3 regions of the Streptomyces sp. NPDC091287 genome follow, and region 3 is predicted to be linked to each of the others. Evidence: riboswitches for the same ligand, from Rfam matches in the RefSeq annotation. Region 3 holds a riboswitch; each other region holds the start of a gene.
The links. Region 3 has a riboswitch for thiamine pyrophosphate ahead of thiO (glycine oxidase ThiO). Riboswitches for the same ligand answer to the same signal wherever they lie in the genome.

Region 1 (9,472 bases), on a different contig from region 3:
GTCCTGATCGCGCGGGGCCTGTCCAACGCGGCCATCGCCGACCGGCTGACCATCACCGACCACACGGTGAAGACCCACATCAACCGGCTGTTCGCGAAGATGGAACTGCGGGACCGGGCGCAGGCGGTCATCCTGGCGTACGAACTGGGGCTGGTGGTGGCAGGGACGCAGGCTCCCTGAGCCCTTGGGGAGTGTCGTCAAACTGCCGCCTGCCGGGCGACGACGGCAGTTTGACGACAGGCCCTAGGGAGTGTCCGCGAAGTATCGTCGTCCGCCCTCTGGGCGGGGCCCGCGGCGTCTGGTGCGTGCTCTCGCAAGGCGCCGGAGTGTCCTAGTAGCGGAGCTACTCGGGCATTTCGGCAACGCCGCGAGAGTGCGTGCCAGGCGTCGTGGGCCAGACGAGACTTTGCGGACACGACCTAGGAGGCGCCCTCCTCGGGAACGTCCGCCCCGGCCGCCAGCACCACCGTCTCGGCGGCGTCGAAGCGTACGCCCACGACCGCACCCTCCTCCGGGGTGTCCCGCAGGGCGCACTCGGCCTCCAGCACCGGCGCGTTCTCGGGCGTCAGGCGTACGGTCACGTGGTTCCCCCGGAAGGTGCGGACGCCGACCGTGCAGCGCAGGCCGTCCTCGGGAGCGCCGATCAGGACCCCGGCGGGCCGGACCAGCAGATCCACCTCGCCCTGCGGGGAGTCCTCGGGAACCGGGACCTTGCCCCAGGCGGTGGCGGCGGCCCGGCCGGTCACGGTCGCCCCGGTGACGTTGTCGAAGCCCAGGAAGCGGGCGACGAACGCCGAGGCGGGCCGCTGCCAGACGTCCAGCGGGCTGCCCTCCTGCGCGATCCGGCCGTCCCGCATCACGACGACCTGGTCGGCGAGGGCGAACGCCTCGCCCTGGTCGTGCGTGACGGCCAGCACGGTGGTGCCCAACTCCTGGAAGAGGGCACGCAGTTCGACGACGAGGCGTTCGCGGAGGCTGCGGTCGAGCTGGCCGAGCGGCTCGTCCAGCATCAGGAGCTTCGGGCGCGGGGCCAGCGCGCGGGCCAGGGCGACGCGCTGCTGCTCACCGCCGGACAGCGCGGCGACCGCGCGGCGTTCGGCCCCGGGCAGACCGACCAGCTCCAGCAGCTCGCGGACCCGGTGCTCGGTCTCGACCCGCCCGACGCCGTGCATCCGGAGCCCGAAAGCGACGTTGGCGCCGACGTCCCGGTGCGGGAAGAGCTGGTGGTCCTGGAACATCAGACCGAGGCCGCGCCGGTGCACCGGGACGCCGCTCTGGTCCTCGCCGGCCAGCAGGACCCGGCCGCCGTCCATGGGCTGGAGCCCGGCGACGGCCCTGAGCAGAGTGGACTTCCCGCTGCCGCTGGGGCCGAGCAGGCAGACGATCCGGTGGTCGGCGACCTCCAGGTCGACCGCGTCCAGCGCCGTCCGCTTCCCGAACCGCACGGTGGCTTCCCGCAAGCTCAGCATGTCGTTCAGAACTCCCCGGATCGGTCGGTGCGGATACGTTCGAGGAGCAGCAGCGACACCGCGCACACCAGCATCAGGATCGTGCTGAGGGCCATCGCCTGCCCGTAGTTGAGCTCCCCCGACCGGCCCAGCAGCCGGGCCACGGCGACCGGCAGGGTCGGGTTGTCCGGCCGCGCGATGAAGACCGTCGCGCCGAACTCCCCGAGGGAGACGGCGAAGGCGAAACCCGCCGCGACCAGCACCGCCCGCCGCACCAGGGGCAGATCGACCTCCCGCCACGCCCGCAGCGGGGAGGCCCCCAGCACAGCGGCGGCCTCCCGCAGCCGGTCGTCGACCGCGCGTAGTACGGGCAGCATGGTCCGTACGACGAAGGGGACGCCGACCAGCGCCTGGGCCAGCGGGACCAGGATCCAGGAGGTGCGCAGGTCGAGCGGCGGCTCGTCCAGGGTGATCAGGAAGCCGAAGCCGACGGTGACGGCGGACACCCCGAGCGGCAGCATCAGCAGCGCGTCGAAGCCGCGGACCAGCGGCCCGGCCCGCCGGGTCAGGGCCGCCGCCGCGAGCCCGCCGACGACGAGCGCGATGAGCGTCGCGACGAGCGCGTACCGCAGGGAGTTGCCGACGGCCTCCAGCGGCGGGACCAGGAAGGTGGAGGAGCCACCGGAGCCGGCCGACTGGAGGGCCCGGTAGTAGCCGAAGCCGTACCCGCCGGAACCGCCGGCTCCGTCGAAGGAGCGCTCCACCAGCACCCCGAGCGGCAGCAGGATCAGCAGCAGCGCGGTGAGGAGGACACCGCCGAGCAGCGCCCACTGTCCGGGGCCGCGCGGCCGGCGGGAGGTCTGCGCCGGGTCGACGAGCTTCAGCGCCCGCTCCCGGCGGCGTACGGTCGCGGCGTGGACGGCCAGGATCGCGCCGACCGCGGCGAACTGCACCAGGGTCAGTACGGCGGCCGTCGGCAGGTCCAGCAGCTGCGCGGTCTGCCGGTAGATCTCCACCTCCAGGGTGGAGTAGGCGGGTCCGCCGAGGATCTGTACGACGCCGAAGGAGGTGAAGGTGAAGAGGAAGACCATCAGCGCGGCGGCGGCGACGGCCGGGGCGAGCGCGGGCAGCGTCACCCGCCGGAAGGCGGCGAACCGTCCGGCGCCGAGCACCCGGGCGACCTCCTCCTGCCGGGGGTCCAGCTGGGACCAGAGCCCGCCCACCGTCCGTACGACCACGGCGTAGTTGAAGAAGACGTGGGCCAGCAGGATCGCCCACACGGTGGTGTCGAGGCGGACGCCCCACCGTTCGTCGAGGAGCCCGCCCCGCCCCAGCAGCGCCAGGAACGCGGTGCCGACGACGACGGTGGGCAGCACGAACGGCACCGTGACGACCGCCCGCAGCAGTTGCTTGCCGGGGAAGTCGAACCGGGCGAAGACATACGCCCCGGGCAGGGCGATCAGCAGAGTGAGCGCGGTCGATGCGAGGGCCTGCCAGGTGGTGAACCAGAGGACGTCGAGGATGTCCGGGCGGGCCAGCACCTCGCCGATCCGCCCGAACTGCCAGTCGCCTCCCGCCTTGAGCCCGCGGCCGACGATCGCGGTCACGGGATAGGCGAAGAACAGCGCGAAGAACGCGACGGGCACGGCCATCAGGCCGAGCCGCAGCGCGGCCCCGCGCCGCCCGGGCCGGTGCCGTTCCCGGGCGGCCCCGGCGGTCTTCGCCCCGGGCTCTACTTCAGGACCAGCGACTGCCACGACTGGATCCACTGCTCACGGTTGGCGGTGATCTTCTCGGGTGCGACGGTGGGAGGCGTGTCGATCTTCTCGCCGAACTTCGTGAACAGCTCGGGAAGGGTCGCGTCCTTCACGACCGGGTTCACGAACATGTTCAGCGGCATGTCCTCCTGGAACGTCTTGCTGATCATGAAGTCCAGCAGTGCCTTGCCGCCCGCCTCGTTCTTCGCCCCGGTCAGCAGTCCCGCGTACTCGGTCTGCCGGAAGCAGGTGCCGGTGGCGACCCCGGTGGGCGCCTCCTTCGGCTGCGGGTCGGCGTAGAGCACCTCGACGGGCGGGCTGGAGGCGTAGCTGACGACGAGCGGCCGGTCGGCGTTGGCCTTCTTGCCGCCCGCGGAGCCGGAGAACTCCTCGTTGTACGCCTGCTCCCAGCCGTCGACGACCTTGACGCCGTTGGCCTTCAGCTTCTTCCAGTACGCCTCGTAGCCGTCCTCGCCCTGGGCGGCGATGGTGCCGAGGAGGAAACCGAGGCCGGGCGAGGAGCTGGCGGCGTTCTCGGTGACGAGGAGGTTCTTGTACGCGGGCTTCAGCAGGTCGTCGAAGGTCTTCGGCGGCGCGAGCTTCTTGTCGGCGAAGTACTTCTTGTCGTAGTTGACGCAGATGTCGCCGGTGTCGACGGGCGTGACCCGCCTCTTCTCGTCCGTCTGCGTGTCCGCCGCGACCGTGTCCAGGCCCTTGGCCTCGTACGCGGTGAACAGGCCGTTGTCGAGGGCGCGGGAGAGCAGGGTGTTGTCGACGCCGAAGAAGACGTCGCCGCGCGGGGAGCCCTTGGTCAGGATCTCCTGGTTGAGCGCGGCCCCGGCGTCGCCGCTCTTGAGGATCTCGACCTTGTAGCCGGTCTCCTTCGTGAACGCCTTCAGCACCTTGTCCGAGACGTTGAAGGAGTCGTGGCTGACCAGGGTCACGGTCTTGGAGCCGGGGCCCTTGGACTCCCCGGAGCCGGCGGAACCCTCGTCGCCGCAGCCCGCGAGCACGGTGACGCCGAGAGCGGCGGCGAGCGCGGTCGCCGCGTACTTCGTGGTGGTGTTCATGTGATTCCTCCTGGAGATGACCAGGAAGAGACGCGGCCCCGCCCGCGGTCCGGCGAACCGGAAGCGGGCAGGGCGCAACAGCTTGAGTAAGGTCCGAACTTCCTACCCGGAATGACCCGGGCGAGGTTCAGAGGGTCTGCGGCCAACCTGTCCTTGGTGCCGCACTCTCAGCGCTGTGGCGCTCCCCTGTCGGAATATGAAGTTGATTTCGAGCCCAGGCTACACCGGCGGATTTCGGCCGCCCGTCCGGGCGAGGCCAAGGGCTGCGGGAGAGCCCTCAGCGCTCGGAGGCCGCCAGCTGCCCGCAGGCCCCGTCGATCTCCTGACCGCGGGTGTCCCGGACGGTGACGGGCACGCCGTGGGCGGCGATGGCCTCGACGAAGGCCTTCTCGTCCTCGGGCCGCGAGGCGGTCCACTTCGAGCCGGGCGTGGGGTTCAGCGGGATCAGGTTGACGTGCACCCGCTTGCCCTTGAGCAGCCGGCCGAGCCGGTCGCCCCGCCAGGCCTGGTCGTTGATGTCGCGGATCAGGGCGTACTCGATGGAGATCCGGCGGCCGGACTTATCGGCGTACTCCCAGGCGGCGTCCAGCACCTCGCGGACGTTCCACCGGGTGTTGACGGGGACCAGGGTGTCGCGCAGCTCGTCGTCCGGGGCGTGCAGCGAGACGGCGAGACGGCACTTGAAGCCCTCGTCGGCGAAGCGCAGCATGGCCGGGACGAGACCCACGGTGGAGACGGTGATCCCGCGCTGCGAGAGGCCGAGACCGTCCGGCTCCGGGTCGGTGAGACGGCGGATCGCGCCGACCACGCGGTTGTAGTTGGCGAGCGGCTCGCCCATGCCCATGAAGACGATGTTGGACAGCCGCGCGGGCCCGCCGGGCACCTCGCCGTCGCGCAGGGCGCGCATGCCGTCGACGATCTGGTGCACGATCTCGGCGGTCGACAGATTGCGGTCGAGGCCGGCCTGCCCGGTGGCGCAGAAGGGGCAGTTCATACCGCAGCCGGCCTGCGAGGAGATGCACATCGTGACGCGGTCGGGGTAGCGCATCAGGACGGACTCGACGAGCGTCCCGTCGTGCAGCTTCCACAGGGTCTTGCGCGTGGTGTCGTCGTCGCAGCTGATGTGCCGCATCACGGACATCAGCTCGGGGAACAGCGCCTCGGCCAGCTTCTCCCGCGATCCGGCCGGGATGTTCGTCCACTCGGCCGGATCGTGCGCGTACCGCGCGAAGTAGTGCTGCGAGAGCTGCTGGGCGCGGAACGGCTTCTCACCGGTCGCGGCGACCGCTTCCTTGCGCTCGGCGGGCGTGAGGTCGGCGATGTGCCGCGGCGGCTTCTTGGATCCGCGGGGCGCGACGAAAGTGAGTTCTCCGGGCTTAGGCATGGTTCATCCAGTGTCGCAGACAGACGGGTGAGGGCCCGCCGCCCTGTGGGCGACGGACCCTCACTCGTGAAACGTGCAGGTGGGAAAGGGTGCCGGGATGCCGAGGCGGTCAGCCGGAGCCGACGAACAGCACCAGCAGCAGCCAGACGACCGGCGCAGTCGGCAGGAGCGAGTCCAGCCGGTCCATGATGCCGCCGTGGCCGGGGAGCAGGGTGCCCATGTCCTTGATCCCGAGGTCCCGCTTGATCATGGACTCGCCCAGGTCGCCGAGGGTGGCGCTGGCCGCGACCGCGAGGCCGAGCAGCAGTCCCTGCCACCAGGCGCCCTCGTCGATCAGGAACTCCATGCACAGCGCGCCGGCGACCATCGCGAAGGCGACCGCTCCGAGCAGGCCCTCGCGGGTCTTGCCGGGGCTGATGCGGGGGGCGAGCTTGTGCGTGCCGAAGCGCCAGCCGACCGCGTACGCCCCCGTGTCGCTGACCACGGTGAGGACCAGGAAGGTCAGGACCCGCCACGACCCGTCGTCCGCCGTCAGCATCAGGGCGACGAAGGTGGCCAGGAAGGGTACGTAGAACGCCGCGAAGACCCCGGCCGTGACGTCCTTGAGATACCCGTCCGGCGGCTCGGTCATCCGCCAGACCAGCACCGCGAGGGCGGTCAGGGCCATCGCGATCCAGGCGCCCTCGGGCCCTCGCGCGTAACCCGCGACGACCATCGCGGCTCCGCCGACGGCCAACGGCACCAGGGGCGCCTTGATGCCCTTGCGTTCCTGGAGGCGGGAGGTCAGCTCCCAGAGGCCGACGACGACCGCGGCCACTATCACGCCGATGAAAGCGGCCTTCACGATGAACAGCGAGACGCCGATGACGGCGCCGAGACCCACGCCCACCCCTATGGCGGCGCGCAGATCACGCCCCGCGCGCTTCTTCTGCGGGGGCGGCAGCGGGGTGGACATGGGCTCCTGCGGCTTCTCGTCACGGAACAGGGGGCCGCTGACGTGAGCGGCTTCCCTGTCCCGGTCGTCGCGGCTCTGTGCGTCTCTACCTGCGTCGGGAACGTCCGGCACGTTGGGCATGGGCCGAGTCTGCTGGGCGCCATGCACATCGTGGGCAGGACCCGCCGGGGCAGCCCTCATCTCGGGCGTGCCCCAGTGACCGGCTCCTTGCGGGGCACCCCAGGAAGAGTCGTTCATCAGACTTCGAGCAGCTCGGCTTCCTTGTGCTTGAGCAGCTCGTCCACCTGCGCGACGTACTTCGCGGTGGTGTCGTCGAGCTCCTTCTCCGCGCGGCGCACCTCGTCCTCGCCGGACTCCTTGTCCTTGACGAGCTTGTCGAGGGTCTCCTTGGCCTTGCGGCGGATGGAGCGGATCGAGATCTTGGAGTCCTCGGCCTTGGTCTTGGCGACCTTGATGTACTCCTTGCGGCGGTCCTGGGTGAGCTCGGGGAACGTCACCCGGATGATATTGCCGTCGTTGCTCGGGTTGACGCCGAGGTCGGAGTCGCGGATCGCCTGCTCGATGTTGCGCAGCGCGGTCTTGTCGAACGGCGTCACGACGGCCATCCGCGCCTCGGGAACCGAGAACGAGGCCAGCTGGTTGATCGGGGTCAGCGCGCCGTAGTAGTCGGCGACGATCTTGTTGAACATCGCCGGGTGCGCGCGGCCGGTACGGATCGCGGCGAAGTCCTCTTTCGCGACGACAACGGCCTTCTCCATCTTCTCCTCGGCCTCGAGGAGGATTTCTTCGATCACCACGTGCTCCTGCGTGTCTTGGGTGGGCCCGGCGTCGTCATCGCCTGGCCCTGCGGGTCCTGCGTCGCGTCCTCACCTGCACGGTGTCCGACCGGCAGGCCGTTGTCCATCCTGGGGGGCCGTCAGGCCCGGGTGCTCTCGTCGCTCACGAGCGTGCCGATCTTCTCACCCTTGACCGCGCGAGCGATATTGCCCTCGGTGGTCAGCTCGAAGACGAGGATCGGGAGCTGGTTGTCACGGCAGAGCGTGATGGCGGTGGCGTCGGCGATCTTCAGATTGCGGGTGATCACCTCGCCGTACTCCAGTGCGTCGAACTTCACCGCGTCGGGGTTGGCCTTCGGGTCGGAGTCGTAGACCCCGTCCACACCGTTCTTCCCCATGAGCAGCGCCTCGGCGTCGATCTCCAGGGCACGCTGAGCGGCGGTGGTGTCGGTGGAGAAGTACGGCATGCCCATACCGGCGCCGAAGATCACCACGCGCCCCTTCTCCAGGTGCCGTACGGCACGGAGCGGGATGTACGGCTCGGCGACCTGGCCCATGGTGATGGCGGTCTGGACGCGCGAGTCGATGCCCTCCTTCTCCAGGAAGTCCTGGAGCGCCAGGCAGTTCATGACCGTGCCGAGCATGCCCATGTAGTCGGATCGGGCCCGGTCCATACCGCGCTGCTGGAGCTCGGCGCCGCGGAAGAAGTTGCCTCCTCCGATGACCACCGCGATCTGGGCGCCGTCGCGTACGACGGCGGCGATCTCGCGGGCGATGGTGTGCACGACGTCGGGGTCGACGCCGAGACCGCCGCCGCCGGCGAATGCCTCACCGGAGAGCTTCAGCATGAAGCGTCCGGAACCCTTGTCGTCGTCGCGCTTGTCGTCGGCCTGAATGGCGTCCGCGCCCTTGTCCATGGAAATTCTCCTCGTGCACATACGAAGAAGGCCATTGCCGGTGGGTCTGGTGTCCCTACAGCGGCAATGGCCTCCTCGTCAGATCTGCGGTCGTCCGGCGTGGGTGCGGCCGTCGACTGCACCAGACCCTATCGGGTCCGGCGCTGTTCGCCCGGACGGACTCAGATGCCGACCTTGATGCGCGAGAAGCGCTTCAGGGTGACACCGGCCTCGTCCAGGACCTTCTGGACCGACTTCTTGGCGTCCAGCGCGTACGGCTGGCCCAGGAGGGTGGCCTCCTTGAAGAAGCCGTTGACCCGACCCTCGACGATCTTCGGGAGCGCGGCCTCGGGCTTGCCCTCGGCGCGCGTGGTCTCCTCGGCGACGCGACGCTCGGCCTCGACGACCTCGGCCGGGACGTCCTCGCGGGACAGGTACTTCGGGGCGAAGGCGGCGATGTGCTGCGCGATGCCCTTGGCCAGCTCGGCGTCGGCCTTGTCCAGCTCGACCAGAACACCGATCTGCGGGGGCAGGTCGGGCATGGTGCGGTGCATGTACACACCGACGAAGGCGCCGGTGAACTGCGCGAAGCGGTCCAGGACGATCTTCTCACCGAGGTTGGCGTTGGCCTCGTCGACGTAAGCCTGGACGGTCTTGCCGGCCTCGATCTCGGAGGCGAGGAGCGCCTCGATGTCGGCCGGGGAGGTGGCGGCGACGTGAGCGGCGAGGGTGTTGGCGACGGCCTGGAACTTCTCGCCCTTGGCGACGAAGTCCGTCTCGCACTTCAGCTCGAGGAGAACGCCGGACGTCTGGTCCTCGGAGATGAGGGAGACGACGGCACCGTTCTCGGCAGAGCGGCCCTCGCGCTTGGCGACGCCCTTCTGACCCTTGATACGGAGCGCCTCGACGGCCTTGTCGACGTTGCCGTCGGCCTCGTCGAGCGCCTTCTTGCAGTCCATCATGCCGGCGCCGGTGAGCTCGCGGAGCTTCTTGACGTCAGCGGCGGTGTAGTTCGCCATGAGTCTGTATGTCTCTCTCGAAGTCTGAAAGATCTACGGGTGAACGGCGGGGGCGACGCTTGTGGCGTCGGCCCCCGCCGTCAGCAGCCGTGACGGGTGTCAGGCCTGCTCGGCGTCCGCGTCGGCGGCCGGGGCCTCGGCGGCGGCCGGAGCCTCGACAGCGGCCT
Region 2 (9,472 bases), on a different contig from region 3:
ACGTTGGGCCGGTCCCGGTAGATCTCTATGCCGTCCGGCACCTCGGCGTCGCGGATGAACTCCTTGTACGCCTCGTCGAGCACCACCAGCACATCGCTCGGCACCCGGTCGAGGAACCGTTCCAGCTCGGCCCGGCGCACCACCGTGCCGGTGGGGTTGTTGGGATTGCAGACGAAGATCAGCCGGGTCCGGTCGGTGATCGCCTCCGCCATCGCGTCGAGGTCGTGCACCTCGCCGTCGGTCAGCGGGACCTTCACCGAGGTCGCGCCGCTGACCTGCGTGATGATCGGGTACGCCTCGAAGGACCGCCAGGCGTAGATGACCTCGTCGCCGGGTCCGGAGGTGGCCTGGAGCAGCTGCTGGGCCACCCCCACCGACCCGGTGCCGGTGGCGAGATGCGTCAGGGGCACACCGAAGCGGTCGGCCAGCTCGTTCATCAGGCCGGTGCACGCCATGTCCGGGTAGCGGTTGAAGTTCCCCGCGGCGGCGAGCGCCGACTCCAGTACCCCCGGCAGCGGCGGATAGGGATTCTCGTTGGAGGACAGCTTGTACGCGACCGGTCCACCGGCCGCCGCCGGCTTCCCCGGCACATAGGCGGGAACGCCGTCCAGCTCGGCGCGCAGCTTGGGGCTCGTCTCGCTCACCGCAGGTCCTCCTCGACCGTCCGTTCACAGCAATACTGCACACCTTAAGAGGATTGCGCCCCGCTGCGAATGGCCCGAGCGGGAAATCGACCGCAGTGCCCGGGAATGGGGCCTCGCGCGGGGCCGGTCCGAGCCCTCTCCCGGGGGGAGTGTTTCGCGTTCCGGCGCGCGCCGGTGGCTCGCGCTGTGGCGCGCGTCCCCCGAAGTGGTGAGTTGAGACCTCTTCGAGACATCGCACATACAGCAGGCTGCCGCCCTCCAGTACCTGAAACACCTATGCAATAGCGGACAACTCCCTTGCATTACAAGGATTCTGATGGGTAGTGACCTTGCAGAAACGTGCCTGTCAACGTGCGCATATGCGACCGGACCGACCACCCCTCGGAGCCCTACTATCGGCTCGCCATGACAGCAGCAGGGAAGCACCAGGTGAGCCGGACGGAGACCCCCCGGCGCAGCGGCCGGCCAGGACGGGCGGGGATCCGTGATGTGGCCGCCGCGGCCGGAGTCTCGATCACGACCGTCTCCGACGCGCTCAACGGCAAGGGCAGGCTCCCGGACGCCACCCGCCGCCATGTCCGCGAGGTCGCCGAGCGCCTGGGCTACCGCCCGTCCGCCGCGGCCCGAACCCTCCGTACGGGCAAGTCCGGCCTGATCGGCCTGACCGTGACCACGTACGGGAATGAACCTTTCACCTTCACCGAATTCGCGTACTTCGCGGAGATGGCGAGAGCCGCGACCTCCGCGGCGCTCGCCCGCGGCTACGCCCTCGTCATCCTCCCCGCCACCTCCCGGCACGACGTCTGGTCGAACGTCGCGCTCGACGGGACCGTCGTCATCGACCCCTCCGACCAGGACCCGGTCGTCACCGAACTCGTCCGCCAGGGACTGCCCGTGGTCTCGGACGGCCGCCCGGCCGGTACGCTCCCCGTCACCGCCTGGGTCGACAACGACCACCGGGCCGCCGTGCTCGACCTCCTCGACCATCTCGCCGCCGCCGGAGCCCGCCGTATCGGCCTGCTGACCGGCAACACCACCGACACGTACACCCGCTTGTCCACCACCGCCTACCTCCACTGGTGCGAGCGGGTCGGCCAGGATCCCGTCTACGAGTCCTACCCGGCCCACGACCCCTGCGCGGGGGCGGTCGCCGCCGACCGGCTGCTCGCCCGCCCGGACCGCCCCGACGCGGTCTACGGGCTCTTCGACCCCAATGGCACCGATCTCCTCGCGGCGGCCCGCCGCTACGGGCTGCGGGTCCCCGAGGACCTGCTGCTGGTCTGCTGCAGCGAGTCCACCGTGTACGCGGCCACCGAGCCGCCCATCACGACGCTCTCGCTGAAGCCCCGCCGCATCGGCACGGCCGTCGTCCAGCTCCTCATCGACGCCATCGAAGGGGTCGAGCACGACGGGCCGGTGGAGCAGGTCATACCGACGGAGCTCATCGTCCGGACCTCCTCGCAACGACGTCCACCGCGCACCACGGTCAGCGCGCCGCGCTCCCCCAGCGGGGACTGATCATCTCTTTTCGGACTAATCAGCCGGTGAACCGTGCGTGCGCCCGGATTCACCACCCCTGGTGCGTCACACAGATCGATCCGCATTCCTATGATGGGCGCACGACACCGCGGACCACCTCTACCAGGCAAGGCCCGTCAGGTGTACGGCGGCGCGACGGTGGTGGAGGGGTCGATGACTCAGGGGGCCGGTCAGGAACCCGTGGTGCGGACGGCGACGTTGCGTGACTTCCGGGTTCCGCCGTATGCGCAGACACCCGTGCCACCGCAAGCACAGGCGGCACCTCCTTCCCCGGTGCCACCGCGGGCGCCGGAACCGAACCCTCCGGCGCCCGGCGCCTCCGTGCCCCCGGCAGTGCCGCCGCGCGCTCCCGCCCCGCCCCGGCCGCCGCATCCCGGCAACGCCGTCGTGGGCGACGAGCAGCCGGAGGGCTACACCCCGACCGAGCGGGACCTCCCGGTCATCCGTCGCGGCGACACGGTCCAGGTGCGGACCGTTCCCGAGCCGCGCCCCGTGGCCGAGGACAGCCGCGGCCCGCTCTTCGTCGTCGGCGACGTCCACGGCTACCTGGACGAGCTGATCGCCGCCCTCGGCGCGCAGGGCCTCATCGACGCCGACGGGAACTGGGCCGCGGGCAACGCCCGCCTGTGGTTCCTCGGCGACTTCACCGACCGCGGGCCCGACGGCATCGGGGTCATCGACCTCGTCATGCGACTCTCCGCCGAGGCGGCGGCGGCCGGCGGCTACTGCAAGGCCCTGATGGGCAACCACGAGCTGCTGCTGATCGGTGCCAAGCGGTTCGCCGACACCCCCGTCAACTCCGGGGCCGGCACCGCCACCTTCCAGGCCGCCTGGCTGCTCAACGGCGGCCAGAAGACCGACATGGAGCGCCTCCAGGACGTCCACCTCCAGTGGATGTCCCGGCTCGACGCGGTCGTCGAGGAGGACGGGCATCTGCTGATGCACTCCGACACGACGGCCTACCTCGACTACGGGTCCACCATCGAGGACGTCAATGACACGATCACGGCCATTCTCACGCGCAATGACGCCGACGAGTGCTGGGACCTCTTCCGCAAGCTCACCAAGCGGTTCGCCTTCCGGGACGAGGGCGGCGCCCAGGCGGTGCGCGAGCTGCTGACGACGTACGGCGGACAGCGCGTCGTCCATGGTCACAGCCCCATTCCGTACCTCCTGGGCGAGGTCGGCACGGAGGACGGCGAGGACAGCGCGGGGCCCGTGATCAACGGCCCGCACGTGTACGCGGACGACCTCGCCATCGCCATGGACGGCGGAGTGACCATGGCCGGAAAGCTATTGGTGGTTCAGCTCCCGCTGCATGACTGACCGTCGGCGGGGAAGGCGCTTCAGGTTCCGCCTGCGCCGACCTCGCCGATCGACGGGCCCGTCACCGGGCCCAATTCTGGAAACACCCTGTCACCCCGTGCCGTGAGCGCTCTACCATCGGCGTATCAGTGGCAGGCTCTCCTCCGTTTCCGCCCGATCGCCCGGTCCACGCGGGCAGCCGGGCACCGACGGAGCATCGGGGGATGCAGATGACAAGCGCTCCGCACCTGCTGGCCGAGGACGGACCCGAGTACGAGCGGATCCTGGGCGACGCGCTGCGCCACGCTCATGAACGCCCGGACCTGGAGGGCGTCGGGGACCGGCTCAACACCGAACAGCTGCGCACCATGGCGCTCAGCGCCACGGCGCTGATCACCGCGGCCGCGGCCACCGAGTACGAGCACTACGTGAAGGCCCGCGGCGAACTGCGCCGCGCGGCGACCGCGGAAGGGCTCGACGGCGGCCCGGCCACGGACGGGCCGCGGAGCACGGCGGCCGGTTCGGGCGCCGGCATAGGCGCGGTCATCACGGTCCTGACCCCGCTGCTGGCCGGCTCCGCGGCCGTCATCTTCCTGCTCGTCGGCTATCTGGTGAAGGCGGTCGGCCCCTCGGTGACCTTCGGCGGCTCGATGGTCGCGGCCGGGTGGTTCTTCGCGGCGGTCGCCGCCGCGGCGATCCTGGTCGCGGCCGTCGGGCTGCTCGTCACCGCGCTCCGCAACGGCGCGACGTCGCTGGCCGCCGAGAACGAGGAGCAGGAGCTTCCGGAGGACGTCGCGCGGGCCAGGGAGGCGTGGCGCCACGCCCTGCTGGAGCGCGGCATCCTCCCGTTCCTCAGGGACGCCCTGGCCGACCCCACCGCGGGACCCGCCGCCCGGACCCCGCACCGTTCGCCCAACCGCATCCCGAAGGTCGGGTACAGCAGGCCGGACTTCTCCGGCCCGGACGAAGGCCCGGCGGCCGGTCCCCGACCGACCTTCACCAGCCCCGATTTCACGAGCCCGGACTTCGGCGGACCGGAGCACCGGCCGGACTGAGGTCCGGGTACGGCGAAGGCCGGGACGGCTGTGTGCCGCGCCCGGCCTCACGGTGCTCCGGAACGTACCGGAGCTGTTGGTCAGACGGCCGGAGCCAGCTTCGGGTTGGCACCGTGCTGGTTCGTCTCCGGCTTGCCCTCCGAGGCGAGGAAGACGAGCAGGATGATGGCGCCGACCAGCGGGACGAACGAGATGAAGAACCACCAGCCCGAGCGGCCGGTGTCGTGCAGACGACGCACCATGACCGCCAGCGACGGAACGATGACCGCGGCGAGGTAGAGGTAGTACGGGATCTGCGTGTCGATCGCCATGCCGAGCACCGACAGCACCACGGCGATGATGAAGTTGAAGAGCACGAACATCCAGTACTCCTTGCGGCGCGCGCGTCCGCTGAAGCCTGCGTAGTTCTTGAGTACGTCCAGGTACCAGTTCACGGTGATTCCCTCCCCGGCCCCCGTTCCGAGGGGGCGCCAATTTCAAGCCAAGCAAGCCGGAAAGTAAGCCACAGATAAGGAAAGGGTCAAGCGCAGGTGAGCTGCGGACCAAACGTACATACAGCTGCCACACGACTGTGTCCATACTGTCGCTTAACAAGGCGACCAACCATTTCAAAACAACCTGAAATGGCTGTAGTTACTCGGTAAGCCACACAACGCCCACAGGCTCCTGGCAGAATCAGGCCTCAGTCCCGCGGGTTCGCTGCCTGTGGCCGGAGAAGCCGACCGCCGGGGACGGGCCGGCGGCCGGCCCTGATCAGTCGGCGATGGGCAGGTAGACCCGGTTGCCGGCGGCCGCGAACTCCTTCGACTTCTCGGCCATGCCCTGCTCGATCTCCTCCTGCGAACCGCCGTGCTGACGCCGGATGTCCTGGGAGATCTTCATCGAGCAGAACTTCGGCCCGCACATCGAGCAGAAGTGCGCCGTCTTCGCCGGTTCGGCGGGCAGCGTCTCGTCGTGGAACTCCCGCGCCGTGTCCGGGTCGAGGGCCAGGTTGAACTGGTCCTCCCAGCGGAACTCGAACCGCGCGTCGGAGAGGGCGTCGTCCCACTCCTGCGCGCCCGGGTGCCCCTTGGCCAGGTCGGCCGCGTGGGCGGCGATCTTGTAGGTGATGACCCCCGTCTTCACGTCGTCCCGGTTCGGCAGTCCCAGGTGCTCCTTGGGCGTGACGTAGCAGAGCATCGCCGTGCCCCACCAGGCGATCATCGCGGCGCCGATGCCGGAGGTGATGTGGTCGTAGGCGGGCGCGACGTCCGTGGTCAGCGGGCCGAGCGTGTAGAACGGCGCCTCCTCGCAGATCTCCTGCTGAAGGTCGATGTTCTCCTTGATCTTGTGCATCGGGACGTGCCCGGGGCCCTCGATCATGGTCTGGACGCCGAACCGCTTCGCGATCGTGTTCAGTTCGCCCAGCGTGCGCAACTCGGCGAACTGCGCCTCGTCGTTGGCGTCCGCGATCGAACCGGGACGCAGTCCGTCGCCCAGGGAGTAGGTGACGTCGTATGTCGCGAGGATCTCGCAGAGCTCCTCGAAGTGCTCGTAGAGGAACGACTCCTTGTGGTGGGCGAGACACCAGGCCGCCATGATCGAGCCGCCGCGCGAGACGATGCCGGTCTTGCGGCGGGCCGTCAGGGGGACGTACGGCAGGCGCACCCCGGCGTGCACCGTCATGTAGTCCACGCCCTGCTCGGCCTGTTCGATGACGGTGTCCTTGTAGATCTCCCAGGTCAGCTCCTCGGCCCGGCCGTCGACCTTCTCCAGGGCCTGGTAGAGCGGGACGGTGCCGATCGGCACGGGGGAGTTGCGCAGCACCCATTCACGGGTGGTGTGGATGTTGCGGCCGGTGGACAGGTCCATGACCGTGTCGGCGCCCCACTTCGTCGCCCAGGTCATCTTGTCCACCTCCTCCTCGATGGAGGAGGTGACGGCCGAGTTGCCGATGTTGGCGTTGACCTTCACCAGGAACCGCTTGCCGATGATCATCGGCTCGATCTCGGGGTGGTTGACGTTGGCGGGCAGCACCGCCCGGCCCTGCGCGATCTCCTCGCGGACGACCTCGGCCTCCACGTTCTCCCGGATCGCCACGTACTCCATCTCCGGGGTGATCTCCCCCCGTCGGGCGTACGCGAGCTGGGTGACGGGGCGTCCGTCGCGGCTGCGGCGCGGCTGGCGCGGGCGGCCGGGGAAGACGGCGTCGAGGTTGCGCAGTCCGCCGCGCGGCGAGGTGTGCTTGAGCCCGTCGTCCTCGGGGCGGGCCGGCCGGCCCGCGTACTCCTCGGTGTCGCCGCGGGCGATGATCCAGTTCTCCCGCAGGGGCGCGAGGCCCCGGCGGACATCGGTGTCGATGGAGGGATCGGTGTACGGCCCGGACGTGTCGTACAGCGTCACGTCCTTGCCGTTGGTGAGGTGCACCTGTCGAACCGGCACCCGGAGGTCCGGGCGCGAGCCCTGGACGTACCCCTTGTGCCAGCCGATGGACTTCCCGGCCTCGTCGTTGCGCGTTCCGTCGCCCGGCGTCGTGCCGACCGGCGTTCCGTCGTTCTGTTTCGAGGCAGGCGTGCGTGCGTCCGCTGTGGTCATGAGACCTACTCCCTACGCCGGCATTACCCGGTAACAGGTTCGGCGGTCGGCGCAGCGTGTCCCGTACGGATGTACGGCGATCAGCGCCCTCTCAGCCCGGTGCTCCGAGCTCCCGCGTGTGCAAAGGTGCCTCCACGCTAGCGTCCTTTCGGGCGAGCTGACCAGAGGGCCCTCCCGTTCTTGCGATGATCGCCCCGTGACCTCCCCCCAAAGCGACCCCGCACCCCAGCCGCCCCAGGGCCACACCCACGGCCACACCCACAGCCACGGACCGGCCGCTCCGGTCTCCCGGCACCTGCGCAAGGTCATCGCCGCCGTACTGATCCCGTTCGCGACGGCGGTCGTCGTCGGCCTGATCGCGTTCTGGCCCGGCGGCGCGCCCGACCACGAGCGCACCGGCGTCGGATTCGACCGGCAGACCCAGGACGGCAAGGTCGTCCAGGTCGTGAAGGTCGACTGCGCGGACGTCAACGCCGCGCAGGTACCCCCGACCGGCGACACCTCCACGCCCTCGGGCCGCGAGGCCGTCAACGAGCAGGAGGGGGAGTGCGCGAAGGCCACCATCGAGGTGACCAGCGGCGACGACAAGGGCCGGAAGTTCGTCGAGGTGGTCCAGCCGGACGCGCCCCGACAGCTGAAGGAGGGTCAGGGCGTGGTCGTCGCGTACGCCCCCGACGCGCCGCGCGACCTCCAGTACTCGGTGACCGACGTGGACCGGAAGATCCCGATGGCGGTGCTGGCCGGGATCTTCGCGCTGGCGGTGGTCCTGGTGGGCAGGATGCGCGGGGTGATGGCGCTGGTGGCGCTGGTGGTGTCGTTCGCCGTGCTGACCCTGTTCATCCTGCCGGCGATCCTGCAAGGCTCGAACCCGCTGGTCGTGGCGGTGATCGGGGCCAGCGCGATCATGCTGGCGGCCCTCTATCTGTGCCACGGGGTGACGGCCCGTACGTCGGTCGCGGTCGTCGGCACGCTGATCTCGCTGCTGCTGATCGGGCTGCTGGGCTCCCTGTTCATCGGCTGGGCGAGCCTGAGCGGCAACACCGACGACAACACCGGCCTCATCCACGGCCTCTACCCGGACATCGATATGAGCGGTCTGCTGCTGGCCGGCGTCATCATCGGTTCGCTCGGGGTGCTCGACGATGTGACGGTCACCCAGACCTCCGCCGTCTGGGAACTGCACCAGGCGGACCCGCGGATGGGTTGGAAGGGTCTGTACCGGGCAGGTATCCGGATCGGAAGGGACCACATCGCCTCGGTGGTCAACACCCTGGTGCTGGCGTACGCGGGCGCGGCGTTGCCGCTGCTGCTGCTCTTCTCCATCGCCCAGAGCGGTGTGGGGACGGTGGCCAACAGCGAGCTGGTCGCCGAGGAGATCGTCCGCACGTTGGTCGGGTCGATCGGCCTGGTCGCCTCGGTGCCGGTGACCACGGTGCTCGCGGCGCTGGTCGTCTCCGCGGACCGTTCGGGGTCCGGCGGCGCACAGGCGGCTACGGCCGCACCCGCGCGGACGGGTCGGGGCCGTCGTCGTAAGACGGGGTGACGGGGCATCGGGGGCGCGCCCGGTCAGCCCGCGTTCTGCTCCTCGGCGAGGATGCGACCGAGCGCATCCTCCAGGTTTCCGTCGAAGTCACCCAGCGTGTGCTCCTGACCGAGCGGCACGAGCTTGTCCGTCCGGTCGAGAAACGCCACCAGCGGCGCCGTCCCCGCCCGGAACAGCGCACGGTCCGCGCCGACCTGGAGCCGGATGTGCACATCGCCGAGGCCCTCGGGCTCGGTCGGGCCGATGTGCACATCTCCGTCGCCGCTCGGGCTGTTGAGCCCGTCCAGCAGCAGCTCGCGGCCGAATGCCCAGGTCACAGGGGCATCGCCGGGAAGGTGGAACGTCATCCGGATGGCATACGGATCGCCGACCTCGTACCGGAGCTCCACCGGAATACGGAACGAGAGCTCCTCGGAGACGAGGAAGCTCATCATGACCTCTGCTTGAACCGACTCGCGCATCGTTCAACCCCGCAGTAGATGAATCTGGCCAGGAATGATCCCCCATGGCCCTATTGACGCCATCGTGGTGCACGCGATAGCAGATCACAAGGAGTGATTTTTCAGATACTGATAGAGAACACGAGCGAACGCAAGAGGCTGGTGACTTCGCCACGTAGCTGTTCGACTGCGGGCAGCAACCGATCTTCTCGGTCGAGAGGTACGGAAATGGCCATCGCCGCAATCGTGGCACCGGCCGTGACGGGAATCGCGGCGCACACGGTCCCCAGTGCGTACTCCTGGCGTTCGATGACCGGTTCACCTCGTCGGAGGGTACGCAGCCGTTCCAGAAGCGTGGCGCGATCTCGCACT
Region 3 (9,472 bases):
GCGCTCGGGTCTGGTGCCGGGTCGGGGGACCTGGGGCGCGGGCGATGTGACGGTCCGGCCGGGCTCCGGCGCGGGCGCGGCGGGCCGGTTCACGGTGCTGCTGTCGCTGCGCGGGGCCCGGGAGGCGGAGGCGGTGCACCGGACGGTGGTGCACGGCGACGGGACGGCGGAGCAGGAGGCGGTGTTCGGGGGCCGGGTCGGCGTCCACCCCACGGTGACGGTGCTGCGCCCCGACGATCCGGCGACCCGTCCGGACGCGGAGCACGAGGCGGTGACGCTCACCGCGACGGTGGCTCCGCAGGGGCCGGTCGACTGGCGGGACGCCGGGGTGCGGCAGCGGTTCGCCGAGGTCCTGGTGGAGCGGGCGGCGGCGGCCGTGCCCGGGCTGCGGGAGCGGATCCTGCACACCGAGGTCCGCACGCCCGCGGAGACCGAGGCCGAAACGGGGGCCGAGGGCGGTGCGGTGCCCCCGCCCGCGCTGGCCGGGGCCGGCGGAGCGTATCTGCACCCGGGCAACCTCACACGGCTGCCGGGGCTGTATCTCGCGGGCGGCTGGTCGCACCCGGGCGGCGGGCTCGCGCACGCCGGGATGTCCGGGACTCTGGTGGCCGGGCTCGTCGTGGAGGGCGACGGCTTCCGCGGCTCACGCTGAGCGGGAGGGGTCCGAGCGTGTGCCGCTGCCGATGGGCCCTTCCCCCGGCAGCGGCGCGGCCTCAGTAGCGGCCTCAGTAGCGGTACTGCTCGTTCTGGCCGGTGTCGTAGCCGTTGCCGTTGGCGTACGGAGCGGGCGTCGCGGGCTGCTCCGGCTCCATCGGGGGGTACTGCTCGGTGTCGCGCTGCTGCGGGACCCAGACGCCGCCGGGCGGGGTGTCCGCGACGTAGCCCTGGGCGTAGGGGTCGGGGTAGCTCTGCTGCCCGCCCTGGCTGTCGTAGCCGTCGCCGCCATGGCCGTAGGCGTCGTAACCGCCGTAGGAGGGGGCTCCGTTGGTGGTGCCGATGTACGGGTCGGAGTAGGCGGCGTAGCTCTGCGGGTCGGTGCCGTAGTCGTACGTTCCGGCGTAGGGGTCCTGGGCCGGGGGCTGTTCGTAGCCGGTGTACGGGTCGTACGCGGCGTACTGCGGCTGGGCCGAGGGGTCTGCCTCGTGGGCGTGGTCCTGGCGGGCGCCGCCGTTCGCGTCGTAGCCCGTGTTCCCGTACACGCCGTACTGGCCGGTGTCGTCGGGCAGGGGCTGCGGTTCGTAGACGGACTGGGCGGGCGGGGCGGCCGGGGGCCGGTCGTACCCGGGTCCTGTGACCTCCAGGTCCGAGACCTCCAGCGTGGGTTCCTTCACGGCGGCGCCCTCGCCGCCGCCCCTGCGCCGACGGCTCTCCCCCGGACTGCCGCCTATGGCCCAGCCGGTGGAGAAGCCGCGCCGGAAGGACAGCGTCACAAAGGTCTGGCCGGTGGCGAAGGCGAGCGTCCCGACGACGATGACCGGAACGGAGGCCAGCAGCACCCCGACCACCACGCCGAGGAAGCCGGCGAAGGCGAGGAGCCGCCAGCGCAGTCGTGCCTTGTACTGCAACAGCACCTCGCCGAGCAGCCACAGGGCCACCAGACCGAAAGCGATGTAGAGGACCGTCCAGCCCACGCCCGCCCCCTCCTTCGGCCGTAGCCGCGTCGGCGGCGGGTACGACCGGTCACGACTGCTTGTGCAGTCCGAGTTTTTCGTAGATTTCGAGCGTAGCCGTCGAGTTGTTGAGCGTGATGAAGTGCAGTCCGGGCACACCCTCGGACAGCAGCTTCGCGCAGAACTCCGTTGCGAACTCGATGCCAATGGAGCGTACAGCGGCTGGATCGTCCTTGGCCGCGAGGATGCGCTCTTTCAACGACGCGGGCACGGTCGCGTTGCTGAGCTGGGAGAACTTTTCCAGTTGCTTCACGCTGGTAAGGGGCATGACCTCGGGGATCACCGGCGTTTCGCAACCCGCGGCGACCACACGGTCACGCATCCGGAGATAGTCCTCCGGGCGGAAGAACATCTGAGTGATCGCATAATCCGCGCCCGCCCGGCACTTGTCCACGAAATGGCCGATGTCCGTCTCCCAGTCGGACGACCGGGGGTGCATTTCGGGAAATGCCGCCACGCCGACGCAGAAGTCACCCGACTCCTTGATGAGACGGACCAGGTCGGCGGCGTACTTCACCCCCTGCGGGTGCTCGACCCACTCGCCCATCGGGTCGCCCGGCGGGTCGCCGCGGACCGCGAGGATGTTCCTGATGCCCGCGTCGGCGTACTGCCCGACCATGTTGCGCAGCTCGGCGACGGAGTGGTTCACCGCGGTGAGGTGGGCGACCGGGGTGAGGGTGGAGTCGGCGGCGATCTGCTGGGTGGCCCGGACCGTCCCGGCGCGGGTGGAGCCGCCGGCGCCGTACGTCACGGAGACGAAGCTGGGACGGACCGCCTCGACGCGGCGGAGCGCGTTCCAGAGGTTCCGCTCGCCCTTCTCCGTCTTGGGCGCCCAGAACTCGAAGGAGTACGACATCTTGCCGGTCGCTAGCAGGTCACGCACGGTGCGCGCGTGATCCGTCCTGGTGGAGGGTGTGCCAAGGGCCATAAGGGGAGGTTAACCAGGGGGTGGACGCTCCCCCAACCGGAGCAACCGACTTTGTCTCGTTTTGCCGGACTGTTGTCCATCCCTCGGACAAGTGCCCGAGATGTCCCGCATCGGCATGCGAGCCGACAGATCAGTCGGTGCGCCGGCCGACGTGCGGGCCGGGGCGCCGGTCGGCCCGTTGGTCGGTGCGTTGGTCGGTGCGTTGGTCGGTGCGTTGGTCGGTGCGTTGGTCGGCGCGCGGAGAATCAGAGCGCGCGGGCCCTGACGCGTCGGGCCAGGTCGGCGGTGGCGGCGGCGGGATCGTCGGCCTCGGTGATGGCCCGGACGACGACGACACGGCGGGCTCCGGCGTCCAGCACCTGGTCCAGATTGCCCGCGTCGATCCCGCCGATCGCGAACCAGGGCCGCGACCCGCCGAGGGAGGCGGTGTAGCGCACGAGGTCGAGGCCGGGGGCGTGGCGGCCGGGCTTGGTGGGGGTGGGCCAGCAGGGGCCGGTGCAGAAGTAGTCCACACCGTCCTGGGCGAGCGCCGCGTCGACCTCGGCCTCGGCGTGCGTGGAGCGGCCGATCATCCGGTCGGCGCCGATGATCGCCCGGGCGGCGGGGACCGGGAGGTCGCCCTGGCCGAGGTGGAGCACGTCGGCGCCGATGGCGTGGGCGACGTCGGCGCGGTCGTTCACCGCGAGGAGCTTGCCGTGCCGGCGGCAGGCGTCGGCGAACACGGCGAGGTGCTCCAGCTCCTCGGCGGCCTCCAGGCCCTTGTCCCGGAGCTGGACGATGTCGACGCCGGCGGCGAGCACGGCGTCCAGGAAGGCCGGGAGGTCACCCTGGACCTTGCGGGCGTCCGTGCACAGGTAGAGCCGGGCATCGGACAGCTGCTCGCGAGGCGTGGACATGGGTGGACTCCCCCGTGGTCGTGACGGTGCACGGGCCGCGCGGGGCGGCCCGTGCTCCGCTTCCTGTCGTGTCGGTCAGACGGCGAGCGCCTGGGCGCGGCGCTTCACCTCCGTACCGCGATTCTCGCTCAGCGCCTGCGCGGGGGTGCCGGGCAGGGTCGGATCGGGAGTGAAGAGCCACTCCAGCATCTCTTCGTCGGAATAGCCGTCGTCCCTCAGGAGGGTCAGGGTGCCGGAGAGGCCCTTGACCACCTTGTCGCCGTCGATGAAGGCGGCGGGCACCTGGAGCGCCCGGTTCTCACCACGGCGTACGGCGATGAGCTGGCCATCCCTGACCAGCTGCCGTACGCGCGTCACCTGGACATCGAGCATTTCCGCGATGTCGGGAAGGTGGAGCCAGGCGGGGACGAGAGCATCGGTCTTTGCGTCAATCTCGGTCACAGGGACAAGCGTGCCATCCAGGACCGACAGCCGGTAGCCGGGCCCGACCGTACGGGGCCGGCCCGGCGGTTCCGGGTGCGTCACAGGGCGGCGGACTTCAGCGGTACGGCGGGGTCGGCCACCCTCTCCGGGTCGAGGGCGGCCCCCGACCCGATGAGCCTGCGGCCCTGGGCGAGGTCACGCGGGCGGCCCACGGCGAGCACGGCCACCAGCGCGCCGTCGCGCAGCCAGCACACCGACCAGGCGGCGTCCGTCCCGTCGCCGCGCCACACCAGGGTGTCGGCGTCCGCGTGGTGGCCGGCGTACTGCACGAAGCGGCCGAACTGCTCGGACCAGAAGTACGGGACGGGGTCGTAGACGGGGAGCGGCTCCCCGCCCTGGGCGGCCATGATCGCGGCGGCGGCGGTGCGTGGGCCCTGGAGGGCGTTGTCCCAGTGGTGGACCAGCAGGCGCGTCCCGTAGCGGGCGGAGGGGAAGGAGGCGCAGTCCCCGACCGCGTACACATCGGGCACCGAGGTGCGCAGCGCACTGTCGGCGGTGACCGAGCCGTCCGGGCCGAGCGCGACCCCGGAGCCGGCCAGCCAGCGGGTGGCGGGGCGCGCGCCGATGCCGACGACCACGGCCCCGGCGGGCAGGACCCGGCCGTCGTCGAGGACGACGGCCCCCTCCTCGACGCGGTCGACCCGGGTCCCGGTGAGGAGTTCGGCGCCGCTGTCGGCGTACCAGGCGGCCATCGGGGCGGCCACCTCGGCGGGCAGGGTGCCCGCGAGCGGGCGGGCGGCGGCCTCGACGACGGTGACGGCGCAGCCCGCCGCGCGGGCGGCGGTGGCGAACTCCGCGCCGATCCAGCCCGCCCCGACGACGACCACGTCGTGCTGCCGGTCCAGGACGGGCCGCAGCCGGGCGGCGTCGTCGAGGGTGCGCAGCAGGTGGACGCCGGGCACGCCCGCGGCGCCGGGCAGGGTCATGGGCTCCGCACCGGTCGCGAGGACCAGGGCGTCGTAGGGCACCGGCCCGGCGGCGGTGTCCAGCACATGGTCGGCGGCGCGCAGAGCGGTGACGTCCAGGCCGAGGCGCAGGGTGATGTCCAACGCCTCGAAGTCGACGTCGAAGGCGGAGTGCTCGGCCTGGCCCAGCAGGACGGCCTTGGACAACGGCGGGCGGTCGTAGGGCTGGTGGGGTTCGGCGCCGATCAGGGTGACGGGCCCGGTGAAGCCCGCCTCGCGCAGGGCCACGGCGCTCTGCACGCCTGCCATGCCCGCCCCGACGACCACGACGTGCCGTGCCTGCCGCGCCGCCCGCTGTTCCGTCTGCTCGCTCACCCGTCCACCTTAATCAACTGACGGATCGTCAGGTAGAGGGGTGCGGGGAAGGAACCCGGGAAGCGCCTGGGAGCTCAGGAGGGAAGCTGTTCCACCACGCTGGTGCCGCTGCCCTCCTGGGACTCCCAGGCCCATCGCTCCTCCAGCCGCACCCGGCCGTCGGCGAGCTCGACGACCGTGGAGAGGCAGTGCCCGGACGAGGTCGTTCCGTCCTGCTTGAGCTGCACGTAGCGGAAGTCCAGCGCGTCCCCGTCGCGGGTGCCGACGAGATGACCGCGCACCACGTCGCCGCCCGCGTACTCGGCCCAGATCCGGCCGTCCGACTCGTGGTACGTGAAGCGGGTGCGGGTGCCGACCTGGCCCGGGGCCTGGTCGGCGACGGGTGACAGGACGAGTCCGTCGAGCGAACGGGCCATGGCGGGCGCTCCTCTACTGGCCGGGGGGCGGAGGGGTTTAGGGTGGCCAAGGTAGAACACTCGCGGGAGCCCGGACGCACCGGGCTGAGAGGGAGGCTGGACGGCCTCCGACCGTACGAACCTGCTCCGGGTCATGCCGGCGAAGGGAGGGGCTGGACACTCATGCGCGTCTCGGAGAGAAGCTCCGGATCCGACGTCCTCGTCATCGGGGGCGGAATCATCGGTCTGGTCACGGCGTGGCGGGCCGCCCAGCGGGGGCTGCGCGTCACGGTCGCGGACCCGGAACCGGGCGGCGGCGCCGCACAGGTCGCGGCGGGCATGCTGGCCGCCGTCACCGAACTGCACTACGGCGAGCAGATGCTGCTCGGGCTCAACCTCGCCTCCGCCGCCCGTTATCCCTCGTTCGTCGCCGAGCTGGAGGAGGCGAGCGGCCGGGACACCGGCTTCCGGACCTGCGGCACGCTCGCCGTCGCACTGGACTCCGACGACCGGGCGCATCTGCGCGAACTGCACGCCCTCCAGGAGCGTTCGGGCCTGGAGTCGGTCTGGCTCAGCGGCCGTGAGTGCCGCCGCCTGGAGCCGATGCTGGCCCCGGGCGTCCGGGGCGGCCTCCGGGTCGACGGCGACCACCAGGTGGATCCCCGCCGCCTCGCCGCGGCGCTGCTGACCGCGTGCGAACGGGCCGGGGTCGCGTTCCGCCGGACGACCGCCGAGCGGCTCACCGTCGCCGGGGGCCGGGCCGCCGGGGCGCTGCTCGGCGACGGTACGGAATTCGCGGCCGATCAGGTCGTGCTCGCCGCGGGCAGTCTCAGCGGCCGGCTCGCCGGGCTCCCGCCGGAGCTCGTACCGCCGGTCCGCCCGGTCAAGGGCCAGGTGCTCCGGCTCACCGTGCCCCGGGCGTACGCCCCCTTCCTCAGCCGCACCGTGCGCGCCGTGGTCCGGGGCGGCCACCTCTACCTCGTGCCGCGCGAGAACGGCGAGCTGGTCGTCGGCGCCACCAGCGAGGAGATGGGCTGGGACACCACGGTCACCGCCGGTGGGGTGTACGAGCTGCTGCGCGACGCCCACGAGCTGGTCCCGGGCATCACCGAGCTGCCGCTCACCGAGACCCGGGCCGGTCTGCGTCCCGCGTCGCCCGACAACGCCCCGCTGCTCGGCCCGACCGCCCTGCCCGGTCTGCTGCTCGCCACCGGCCACCACCGCAACGGCGTCCTGCTGACGCCCGTCACCGGGGACGCGATGGCCGACGTCCTGACCACCGGCGAGCTGCCCGAGACGGTCCGCCCCTTCACCCCCGGCCGTTTCGAACCCGCCGCCCTCGCCGCCCCCGTACTCCAGGAGCAGCCCGTATGACCCAGCAGCACGCCGTACCGGAATCCGCCGCCACCGTCTCCGTCTCGGTGAACGGGGAAGTCCGCGCCGTTCCCGCCGGGACGGACCTGGACGCCCTCGTCACCACGCTGACCCCGGCCCGCTCCGGGGTCGCCGCCGCCGTCAACGAGAGCGTCGTCCCGCGCGGCCAGTGGGCCACGACGAGGCTCGGCGAGGGCGACCGCGTCGAGGTCCTGACCGCCGTGCAGGGGGGCTGACCATGTCGGACGACGTCTTCACGCTGGGGCCCGCCACGTATGGCTCCCGGCTGATCATGGGCACCGGCGGGGCCCCGAGCCTGGAGGTGCTGGAGCGCTCGCTGATCGCCTCCGGCACCGAGCTGACGACGGTCGCGATGCGCCGGCTGGACCCGACCGTGCGGGGTTCGGTGCTCTCGGTGCTGGAGCGGCTCTCCATCCAGGTCCTGCCGAACACCGCCGGCTGCTTCACCGCGGGCGAGGCGGTGCTGACCGCCCGGCTGGCCAGGGAGGCGCTCGGCACCGACTGGGTGAAGCTGGAGGTGGTGGCCGACGAGCGGACCCTCCTGCCCGATCCGATCGAGCTGCTGGACGCGGCGGAGGTCCTGGTCGACGACGGGTTCACCGTGCTGCCCTACACCAACGACGATCCGGTCCTGGCCCGGAAGCTGGAGGACGTGGGGTGCGCGGCGATCATGCCGCTCGGCTCCCCCATCGGCTCCGGGCTCGGCATCCGCAACCCGCACAACTTCGAGCTGATCGTCGAGCGGGCCGGGGTGCCGGTGATCCTCGACGCGGGGGCCGGGACCGCCTCGGACGCGGCGCAGGCGATGGAGCTGGGGTGCGCCGCCGTGATGCTCGCCTCGGCGGTGACCCGGGCCCAGGAGCCGGAGCTGATGGCGGGTGCGATGCGTCACGCGGTGGAGGGCGGGCGGCTCGCGTACCGGGCGGGCCGGATTCCGCGCCGCCACTTCGCCGAGGCGTCCTCGCCCGTGGACGGGCGGGCGGCGCTGGATCCGGAGCGGCCCGCGTTCTGAGCGCCGGTACGCGTTCGGGGCGCCGCCCCGAACCCCGCTCCTCAATCGCCGGAGGGGCTTGAACTGGTCGTCGGAGGGGCTTGAACTGCCCCGGCCGCAGGGCGTGTGCCTGTCACGGATCGGCTGCAGAACGGCCCCGGGAACGCCCTCGCCCGTCCGGGGTGTCGGCGGCGGCTCGTAGACTCTCGGGGTGGACACGACCCTCCAGGACCCTCTCGTCGGGCAGCTGCTCGACGGCCGGTATCGCATTGAGGCGCGCATCGCCGTCGGCGGGATGGCCACGGTCTACCGGGCCGTGGACACCCGCCTGGACCGGGTGCTCGCCCTCAAGGTGATGCACCCGGCGCTCGCCACCGACGTCTCGTTCGTCGAGCGCTTCATCCGTGAGGCCAAGTCAGTGGCCCGCCTGGCGCATCCCAATGTCGTCGCGGTCTTCGACCAGGGTGCCGAGGGCGCGTATGTCTATCTCGCGATGGAGTACGTGGCGGGCTGCACCCTGCGCGACGTGCTGCGCGAGCGCGGGGCCCTGCAGCCCCGGGCGGCGCTGGACATCCTGGAGCCGGTCCTCGCCGCGCTCGGCGCCGCGCACCGGGCGGGGTTCGTGCACCGCGACATGAAGCCGGAGAACGTCCTGATAGGGGACGACGGCCGGGTGAAGGTCGCCGACTTCGGTCTGGTCAGAGCGGTCGGCACGACCACCGACAGCACCGGCTCCCTGCTGGGCACCGTGTCGTATCTGGCCCCCGAGCAGATCGAGCACGGCAGCGCCGACACCCGCAGCGATGTGTACGCCTGCGGGGTCGTGCTCTACGAGATGCTGACCGGCGTCAAGCCGCACACCGGCGAGAACGCCGCCCAGGTCATCTACCGGCACCTCAACTCCGACGTCCCGGCCCCGTCCGCCGTCGTGCCGGGGCTCCCGGTCGCGCTGGACAGCCTGGTGGCGAGCGCGACCGCCCGCAATCCCGAGGTGCGCCCGCACGACGCGGTGCTGCTGCTGGCCGAGGCGCGTGAGGCCCGTGCCACGCTGACCGACGCCGAGCTGGACGCCGTACCGCCCGGGGCCCTGTCGGATACTCATGACGGCGCGGACGACCGTACGAGCGTGATCCCGCGGGCCCTCCCGGCGGACGGCGACGGCGTGCACCGCACCAGCCGGCTGGAGATGCCGCCCGCGGGACCCGCCGCTCCCCGGCGCGGGACCGGCCGCCGCGGCCCGTTCGGCGGGCCGCACCGCAAGCTGATCACGGTGCTCGCCGCCGTACTGCTGACGCTGGGCATCGGGACGGGCGTCTGGTACATCAACTCGGGGCAGTTCACCCAGGTCCCCTCGCTGCTGGGCCAGACCCAGCAGACCGCCGAGAAGCGGCTCTCCGACGAGGGGCTCGGACTGAAGGGCGTGGAGCGGGTCTT

Region 1: another riboswitch for thiamine pyrophosphate. It lies ahead of ACIQRW_RS25295 (thiamine ABC transporter substrate binding subunit); the one in region 3 lies ahead of thiO (glycine oxidase ThiO).
Region 2: another riboswitch for thiamine pyrophosphate. It lies ahead of thiC (phosphomethylpyrimidine synthase ThiC); the one in region 3 lies ahead of thiO (glycine oxidase ThiO).

What each region holds. Positions count from the first base shown of each region.
Region 1 is NZ_JBIVUV010000015.1:132,370-141,841, reverse strand. Features, by position in the region: gene ACIQRW_RS25310 (response regulator) at 1-180, shown strand, start outside; gene ACIQRW_RS25305 (ABC transporter ATP-binding protein) at 420-1,469, opposite strand; gene ACIQRW_RS25300 (ABC transporter permease) at 1,475-3,100, opposite strand; gene ACIQRW_RS25295 (thiamine ABC transporter substrate binding subunit) at 3,181-4,275, opposite strand; TPP riboswitch at 4,357-4,473, opposite strand; gene rlmN (23S rRNA (adenine(2503)-C(2))-methyltransferase RlmN) at 4,553-5,659, opposite strand; gene ACIQRW_RS25285 (phosphatidate cytidylyltransferase) at 5,769-6,851, opposite strand; gene frr (ribosome recycling factor) at 6,851-7,408, opposite strand; gene pyrH (UMP kinase) at 7,531-8,307, opposite strand; gene tsf (translation elongation factor Ts) at 8,469-9,305, opposite strand; gene rpsB (30S ribosomal protein S2) at 9,405-9,472, opposite strand, start outside.
Region 2 is NZ_JBIVUV010000004.1:396,392-405,863, forward strand. Features, by position in the region: gene hisC (histidinol-phosphate transaminase) at 1-644, opposite strand, end outside; gene ACIQRW_RS08480 (LacI family DNA-binding transcriptional regulator) at 1,050-2,162, shown strand; gene ACIQRW_RS08485 (metallophosphoesterase) at 2,322-3,509, shown strand; gene ACIQRW_RS08490 (hypothetical protein) at 3,713-4,543, shown strand; gene ACIQRW_RS08495 (DUF805 domain-containing protein) at 4,624-4,977, opposite strand; gene thiC (phosphomethylpyrimidine synthase ThiC) at 5,297-7,117, opposite strand; TPP riboswitch at 7,110-7,243, opposite strand; gene ACIQRW_RS08505 (YibE/F family protein) at 7,314-8,660, shown strand; gene ACIQRW_RS08510 (SsgA family sporulation/cell division regulator) at 8,684-9,121, opposite strand; gene ACIQRW_RS08515 (IclR family transcriptional regulator) at 9,223-9,472, opposite strand, start outside.
Region 3 is NZ_JBIVUV010000006.1:282,075-291,546, reverse strand. Features, by position in the region: gene ACIQRW_RS12460 (phytoene desaturase family protein) at 1-652, shown strand, start outside; gene ACIQRW_RS12455 (hypothetical protein) at 726-1,631, opposite strand; gene metF (methylenetetrahydrofolate reductase [NAD(P)H]) at 1,681-2,598, opposite strand; gene ACIQRW_RS12445 (PT domain-containing protein) at 2,608-2,844, opposite strand; gene thiE (thiamine phosphate synthase) at 2,844-3,494, opposite strand; gene ACIQRW_RS12435 (Rv2175c family DNA-binding protein) at 3,570-3,935, opposite strand; gene ACIQRW_RS12430 (NAD(P)/FAD-dependent oxidoreductase) at 4,016-5,257, opposite strand; gene ACIQRW_RS12425 (hypothetical protein) at 5,332-5,673, opposite strand; TPP riboswitch at 5,726-5,838, shown strand; gene thiO (glycine oxidase ThiO) at 5,836-7,026, shown strand; gene thiS (sulfur carrier protein ThiS) at 7,023-7,262, shown strand; gene ACIQRW_RS12410 (thiazole synthase) at 7,265-8,059, shown strand; gene pknB (Stk1 family PASTA domain-containing Ser/Thr kinase) at 8,250-9,472, shown strand, end outside.